Regions from separate parts of the Pseudomonas sp. 210_17 TE3656 genome, predicted to be linked through region 3. Evidence: predicted binding sites of a transcription regulator. Region 3 holds the regulator's gene; each other region holds the start of a gene.
What was found. Region 3 encodes FliA, which starts transcription of late flagellar genes. Its sites were predicted from a motif close to CTAAAGTTTNNNNNNNNNNNGCCGNTAA; they were not measured.
Positions count from the first base shown of each region.

Region 1 (2,265 bases), 870 kb from region 3:
TCGTCGGCATCGGCTGGATGACCGGGCAAGACCCGCTACAAATCCTCGGCCAGTTGACCGGACAGATGGGCCAGCAGAGTGCGCCAGTCAGCACCAACACCGGCAAGGCACCACCGGCCAACGACGAGCAAGCCGAATTCGTCGCCTCGATCCTCGGTGACACCGAAGACACCTGGCGGGCGATCTTCGCCCAGGCCGGGCGCCAGTACAAAGACCCGACCCTGACCCTGTTCAGCGGCCAGATCAACTCGGCCTGCGGCTTCGCCTCCTCGGCGGTCGGCCCGTTCTACTGCCCGGCTGACCAGAAGGTCTACCTGGATATGAGCTTCTTCCGCGAAATGGAACAGCGCTTCGCGGCTGCCGGCGATTTCGCCCAGGCCTATGTCATCGCCCACGAAGTCGGCCACCATGTGCAGACCCTGCTCGGGGTGTCGGCCAAAGTCCAGGCCGCGCGTCAGCGGGGTGAGCGGATGGAAGGCGATAACGGCCTGCTGGTGCGTCAGGAACTGCAGGCCGATTGCCTGGCCGGCGTCTGGGCGTACCAGGCGCAACAACGCCTGAACTGGCTCGAACCCGGCGATATCGAGGAAGCCCTGAACGCCGCCAACGCCATTGGCGACGACCGCCTGCAACAGAAAGGTCAGGGCCGAGTGGTGCCGGACTCCTTTACCCACGGCACCTCGCAGCAGCGTGTGCGCTGGTTCAAGACCGGCTTTGCCAAGGGCGATATCAACCAATGTGACACCTTCACCAGCCGCGCCCTCTAATCCCCTCCTGTAGATCTGCGGCAGCCCTGAGCCTGCCGCGGAAATACGCCGAAACTACCGTTGAGCATTTTTGCTGAAAAAGCGTTTCAGCTCCGGCGCAAGCCGCCGATATATCCTGCTCAGAAGATCGGCTGGCCTTCAAAAACAACAACCTTCCAGCGATATGGATCAAGAAGCACAACATTCCTGGAGGGATCGTATGAATAGCTGGTTTGCCAACATCAGCGTCAACCTGAAACTCGGCCTGGGCTTCGGCCTGGTGCTGCTGCTCACCAGCCTGCTGGCCCTGACCGGCTGGAACAGCATGGGTGGGCTGATCGATCGCAGTAACTGGATGAGCGACATCACCCAGCTCAACGGTGACCTGACCGATCTGCGCATCACCCGCCTGCAGTACATGCTGACCAACGGCGACGATGCCGCCGCCGGCGCTGTCCAGGTCAAGTTGAATGCCTTCAGTGAACAGCAGCAAAAGCTGCTGAAAAGCTTCAAGAGCCCGGAAAACGTCAAGTTGCTCCAGGAACTGGGCCAGACCATCAGCGCGTATCAGATTTCGATCAACAAGATGCGCGCCGGCTACAAGACCAGCATGGCCGCGCGCGATGCGATGAACCTGGCCGCTGCACGCGCCATCGACCTGGTCGAGGCGATCAACCGCGACATCCTCGCCCTGCCTGAAGGTGACGCCAGCCGCCTGGAGCAATTCCGCACCATCACCCAGGCCAAGGAGCAGCTGTTCCAGGTGCGCCTGGCCGTGCGCAGCTACATTGCCGACATCAGCAGCGAAACCGAACAACTGGCGCTGCGCCAGCTCGATGGCGCCCTGGCCGAGATCGCCAGCCTGAACCGCCAGATGCCAAACGAAGCAGCACGCATCCAGCAGTTCGAAAGCGCAGTGCTGGCCTACCGTGACGCCGTGCGTCAGTTCCGCGATGCCACTGCCGATGTTGCTGTCGCTCGTCAGGAAATGACCGTACAAGGCGCCACCATCGTCAAGATCAGTGACGCGCTGTACAAGATCCAGCTCGAACGCCGTGACAACGAAAGTGCCCAGGCCCGTACCCTGCAGCTTACCGCCACGCTGCTGGCGTTGCTGGTTGGTGTGCTGGCCGCGGTGATCATTACCCGCCAGATCACCCGGCCGCTGCGCGAAACCCTGGCCGTGGTGGAAAAGATCGCCGCCGGCGACCTCACCCACGACCTGCGCGTTACCCGTCGCGACGAGCTTGGTGTGCTGCAACAGGGCATCCAGCGCATGGGTTCGACCCTGCGCGATCTGATCAGCGGCATCCGCGATGGCGTCACCCAGATTGCCAGCGCCGCCGAAGAACTATCGGCCGTGACCGAAGAAACCAGCGCCGGGGTCAACAGCCAGAAAGTCGAGACCGACCAGGTCGCCACCGCCATGCACGAAATGGCCGCCACCGTGCAGGAAGTCGCGCGCAATGCCGAGCACGCTTCGTCTGCGGCAACCGACGCCGATGCGCAAGCGCGAGCC
Region 1 is NZ_JBTRBC010000001.1:1,905,622-1,907,886, forward strand. Features, by position in the region: gene ypfJ (KPN_02809 family neutral zinc metallopeptidase) at 1-767, shown strand, start outside; gene ACVI9W_RS09100 (methyl-accepting chemotaxis protein) at 967-2,265, shown strand, end outside.
Region 1: a site for FliA is predicted at 852-879, ahead of ACVI9W_RS09100 (methyl-accepting chemotaxis protein). Genes of this name have one in related genera too.

Region 2 (2,265 bases), 290 kb from region 3:
CGACACCGAGAAAATCAGAAAACCGACCATGGCGCCGATGATCATCGAATCCAGCCACAGCTGAATGATGAACGCCGCTGCGATGGCAACCCCGGCAACCAGCAGGGTCAACGGGTTGTAGCGCACCGCCACCTGCTCGACCTGCTCGATTTTTTCCAGGTCATAGACACGCTTTTTGCGGTAGCTGAAAAACACCGCCAGGAGCAGGCCGAAAAGCATGCCCGCTGCCGGAATGGCCATGGCGTGGGTGACGTTGACCGCGCTGACATCCACCCCGCTACGGCTGACGTTGGCCAGCAGAATCTCGTTGAGGAAGATGTTGCCAAAGCCCACCGGCAGGAACATGTAAGGCGTGATCAAACCAAAGGTCATCACGCAGGCCACCAGGCGCCGGTCGATCTGCAGCTTGGTCAGCACATAGAGCAGCGGCGGCACCAGCAGGGGAATGAAGGCAATGTGGATCGGCAGGATGTTCTGCGAGGAAATCGCCACCAGCAACAGCAAGCCGATCAGCAGCCATTTGACCTTGCCACCATCGGCATGCCCTTGCTTGCCAACCATCGCCAGGGCGCGGTCGGCCAAGGCATGGGCCATGCCGGACTTGGCAATCGCCACTGCAAAGGCACCCAGCAGGGCATAGGACAAGGCCACGGTGGCACCGCCGCCGAGCCCACCGTTGAATGCTTTGAGCGTTCCTTCGATTCCCAGGCCGCCCACCAATCCGCCAGCCAGCGCGCCGACGATCAGGGCGATCACCACATGCACGCGGGACAGACTCAAGATCAGCATGATGCCGACCGCGGCAATTACTGCATTCATTCCTGTGACCTCTAGAAACCAGACAAAAAGCGACCGATTCGGCGACAAACTGCCCGGGAGCAGTGGCCGAACGACGGGTATTTTTATGGAGGGCGCACACTCTGAAGCAGGCCCTCGCGCTTGTCAAAGTTCACTGGGCGATTGCTGTCGTAGGAATGCACGAAAACGACGCATTTAAATTGATCGTTTGAATAAAGAAAGCGGCGTATCCGCCGATAACGTCGGCAGCCTCAATCTTTTTGGATCAAAGGACTTCGCCATGTCGTTCAGACAACTCTCCATTCAGTGGAAAATCACCCTGCTCGCCGGTTTGTGCCTGGCCAGCATCGTTACCCTGCTGGTGGGCCTTTCGTTGTACCGCATGGGACACAGCTCGGAGCTGGTCAAGACCAGCAGCATGCAGATGCTCACCGAGTCAGCCCAGGGACGCATCGAATCCCAGGGCGAAGTCCAGGCCTTGAACATTCGTCGCCAGTTCATGGATGCCTATCAGTACGGTGCCGGTTTCTCCCGTCAGGTCCTGTTCCTGCGCGAACAGGCCGAAAAGCGCTTTCTCGATGCCTTCGACCTGCGCGAAGACATGACCCGCCAGGTACGCGCCGCCTTGCAGGCCAACCCCGACCTGCTCGGCCTGTCGCTGGTTTTCGAACCCAATGCGCTGGACAACAAGGACGAACTGTTCGTCAACCAGGAGCAACTGGGCAGTAACGAAAAAGGCCGCTTTGCCCTGTACTGGTCGCAACCGACGCCAGGCCAGCTGACCTCCATGGCCCTGCCGGAAAAAGACATGGCCGATACCAGCATTGGCCCCAGCGGCGAGCCGGCCAACACCTGGTCAGTGTGCCCACGCACCACCCGCAAGACCTGCGTGATTGAACCGTACTTCTATGAGATCAGCGGCCAGCAGGTGCTGATGACCAGCATCGTGTTCCCGCTGATGGTCGCCGACAAGGTAGTCGCCACCCTGTCCATCGACATCAACCTGAACAGCCTGCAGGCCATGAGCCAGCAAGCCAGCCGTAACCTCTACCAGGGCCAGACCCAGGTGAGCATCCTCAGCCCCGTGGGCCTGCTGGCCGGCTACAGCCCGGATGCCGGCAAACTGGCCCAGCGCTTTGATCAGGTCGATGCCGAGAAAGGCGCCGAAGTGATCCGCCTGCTGGCCGACAGCACGCCCATTCACAGCATCCATCACAAGCAGCGCCTGAAGGTCCTGGCTTCCTTTGCCCCGATCCCGGGTGGCAAGTCCTGGGGCGTGCTGCTCGACGTTCCGGAAAGCGCTCTGACCGGCCCGGCCGAGGCCCTCAAGCAGGAACTCGACCGCAGCAACACCAGCGGCACCCTGATCGAGCTGGGTCTGGGCGCGTTGGCGGCCATCGTCGGCCTGCTGCTGATCTGGCTGATGGCCCGCAGCGTGACCCGGCCGATCCTCGGTGTCGCGGCCAT
Region 2 is NZ_JBTRBC010000001.1:752,770-755,034, forward strand. Features, by position in the region: gene ACVI9W_RS03640 (Na+/H+ antiporter family protein) at 1-819, opposite strand, end outside; gene ACVI9W_RS03645 (methyl-accepting chemotaxis protein) at 1,079-2,265, shown strand, end outside.
Region 2: a site for FliA is predicted at 1,011-1,038, ahead of ACVI9W_RS03645 (methyl-accepting chemotaxis protein). Genes of this name have one in related genera too.

Region 3 (2,265 bases):
TCCATGGTCCGGTTCGCCGCGCCCTCGGTCAGCTTGACCACATAGGACAGGCGCTCGGTCGCATCGGTGATCTGCGAGACTTCCTCGGCCTGCGGCATTTGCGGATCGATCTGGAAACTGACGATCGCACTGTGCAGCTCACGCGTAAGCTTGCCGACTTCCTGGTACAGGCCACGGTCACGGGTCTGGTTCAGCTGATGGATCAGTTGCACCGCGTCGCCGAATTTGCCCCGCTCGAGACTGTCGACCAGTTCGTGGGCATGCTTCTTCAGTGTCGACTCGAAGCCGTCCAACGATGAATGTGTTTGCTCCATAGCGCCCCCGTGGCGTGTCTTAGCTGTTGACGCGCTCGAAGATCTTCTCGATCTTTTCTTTCAGCACCTGGGCAGTGAACGGCTTGACCACATAGCCGTTGACGCCGGCCTGGGCCGCTTCGATGATCTGCTCGCGCTTGGCTTCGGCAGTCACCATCAGCACCGGCAGGTGCTTGAGGCGCTCGTCGGCACGCACTTTGCGCAGCAGGTCGATACCGGACATGCCCGGCATGTTCCAGTCGGTCACGAGAAAATCGAAATGACCGCTTTCGAGCATCGGCAGCGCCGTGTTGCCGTCATCGGCTTCCTGGGTATTGGTGAAGCCCAGGTCACGCAGCAGGTTCTTGATGATCCGCCGCATCGTCGAAAAATCGTCGACGATGAGGATTTTCATGTCTTTGTTCAATTAGACCTCCAAGCAGTCTTTAACGCGCTCAGCGCTGAACGCGCATTCAATCAATTCGGGCACTACATTTCGCGACTGCATTGAACCTGCGTTCAACGCGCCCGCCATTCCCCCAGGCGACCACGCAAACGCGCCGCGCACTGGCTGTGCAACTGGCTGACGCGCGACTCGCTGACACCCAGGACCTCACCGATTTCCTTGAGGTTCAGCTCTTCGTCGTAGTACAGCGCCAGGACCAGACGCTCGCGTTCAGGCAGGTTGGCGATGGCATCGGCCAGGGCTGCCTGAAAACGCTCGTCTTCCAGATCGCGCGAAGGCTCGAGCTGGGCACTGGCGCCGTCCTCGTGCAGGCCTTCATGTTCGCCGTCCTGTAACAGGTCGTCGAAACTGAACAGGCGGCTGCCCAGGGTGTCATTCAAAATCCCGTAGTAATCATCGAGACTCAATTGAAGTTCGGCAGCAACCTCGTGATCTTTAGCGTCACGGCCGGTTTTTGCTTCAATTGCACGAATCGCGTCACTGACCATGCGGGTATTGCGGTGGACCGAGCGCGGAGCCCAGTCCCCTTTACGTACTTCGTCAAGCATTGCCCCACGGATACGGATACCGGCGTAGGTCTCAAAACTGGCACCCTTGCTCGCGTCATACTTGTTGCTGACTTCGAGTAGGCCGATCATGCCGGCCTGGATCAGATCCTCGACCTGGACACTGGCCGGCAAACGCGCCAGCAAGTGATAGGCGATACGCTTGACCAACGGCGCGTAGCGCTCGATCAACTCGTACTGACCATCGCGAGACGCGTTGCTGTACATCCGGTATCCGCTGGCGTTCATAGCACAGGTCCCGCGCTCGTCGGCTGCACCAGGCGTTCGACAAAAAACTCCAGGTGACCACGCGGGTTGGCAGGCAGCGGCCAGGTATCGACCTTCTGGGCAATGGCCTTGAATGCCAGCGCGCACTTGGAACGCGGAAAGGCTTCATAGACCGCTCGCTGCTTTTGCACCGCCTTGCGCACACACTCGTCGTAAGGCACCGCGCCGACGTATTGTAGGGCAACGTCGAGGAAGCGATCAGTGACCTTGGTCAACTTGGCGAACAGGTTGCGCCCTTCCTGCGGGCTTTGCGCCATGTTGGCCAGGACCCGGAAGCGGTTCATGCCGTAATCGCGGTTGAGCAGCTTGATCAGCGCGTAGGCGTCGGTGATCGAGGTCGGTTCGTCGCACACCACCAACAGCACTTCCTGGGCTGCGCGGACGAAACTGACTACCGAGTCACCAATACCGGCAGCGGTATCGATCACCAGCACATCGAGGTTGTCGCCGATCTCGCTGAAGGCCTGAATCAGACCTGCATGCTGGGCAGGCGCCAGGTGCACCATGCTCTGCGTGCCGGAAGCGGCGGGCACAATGCGCACGCCACCCGGCCCCTGCAGCAGCACATCGCGCAGCTCGCAGCGGCCCTCAATCACGTCGGCCAGGGTGCGCTTGGGCGTCAGGCCGAGCAATACGTCGACGTTGGCCAGGCCCAGGTCGGCATCCAGCAGCA
Region 3 is NZ_JBTRBC010000001.1:1,038,426-1,040,690, forward strand. Features, by position in the region: gene ACVI9W_RS04905 (protein phosphatase CheZ) at 1-314, opposite strand, end outside; gene ACVI9W_RS04910 (chemotaxis response regulator CheY) at 334-708, opposite strand; gene fliA (RNA polymerase sigma factor FliA) at 813-1,553, opposite strand; gene fleN (flagellar synthesis regulator FleN) at 1,550-2,265, opposite strand, start outside.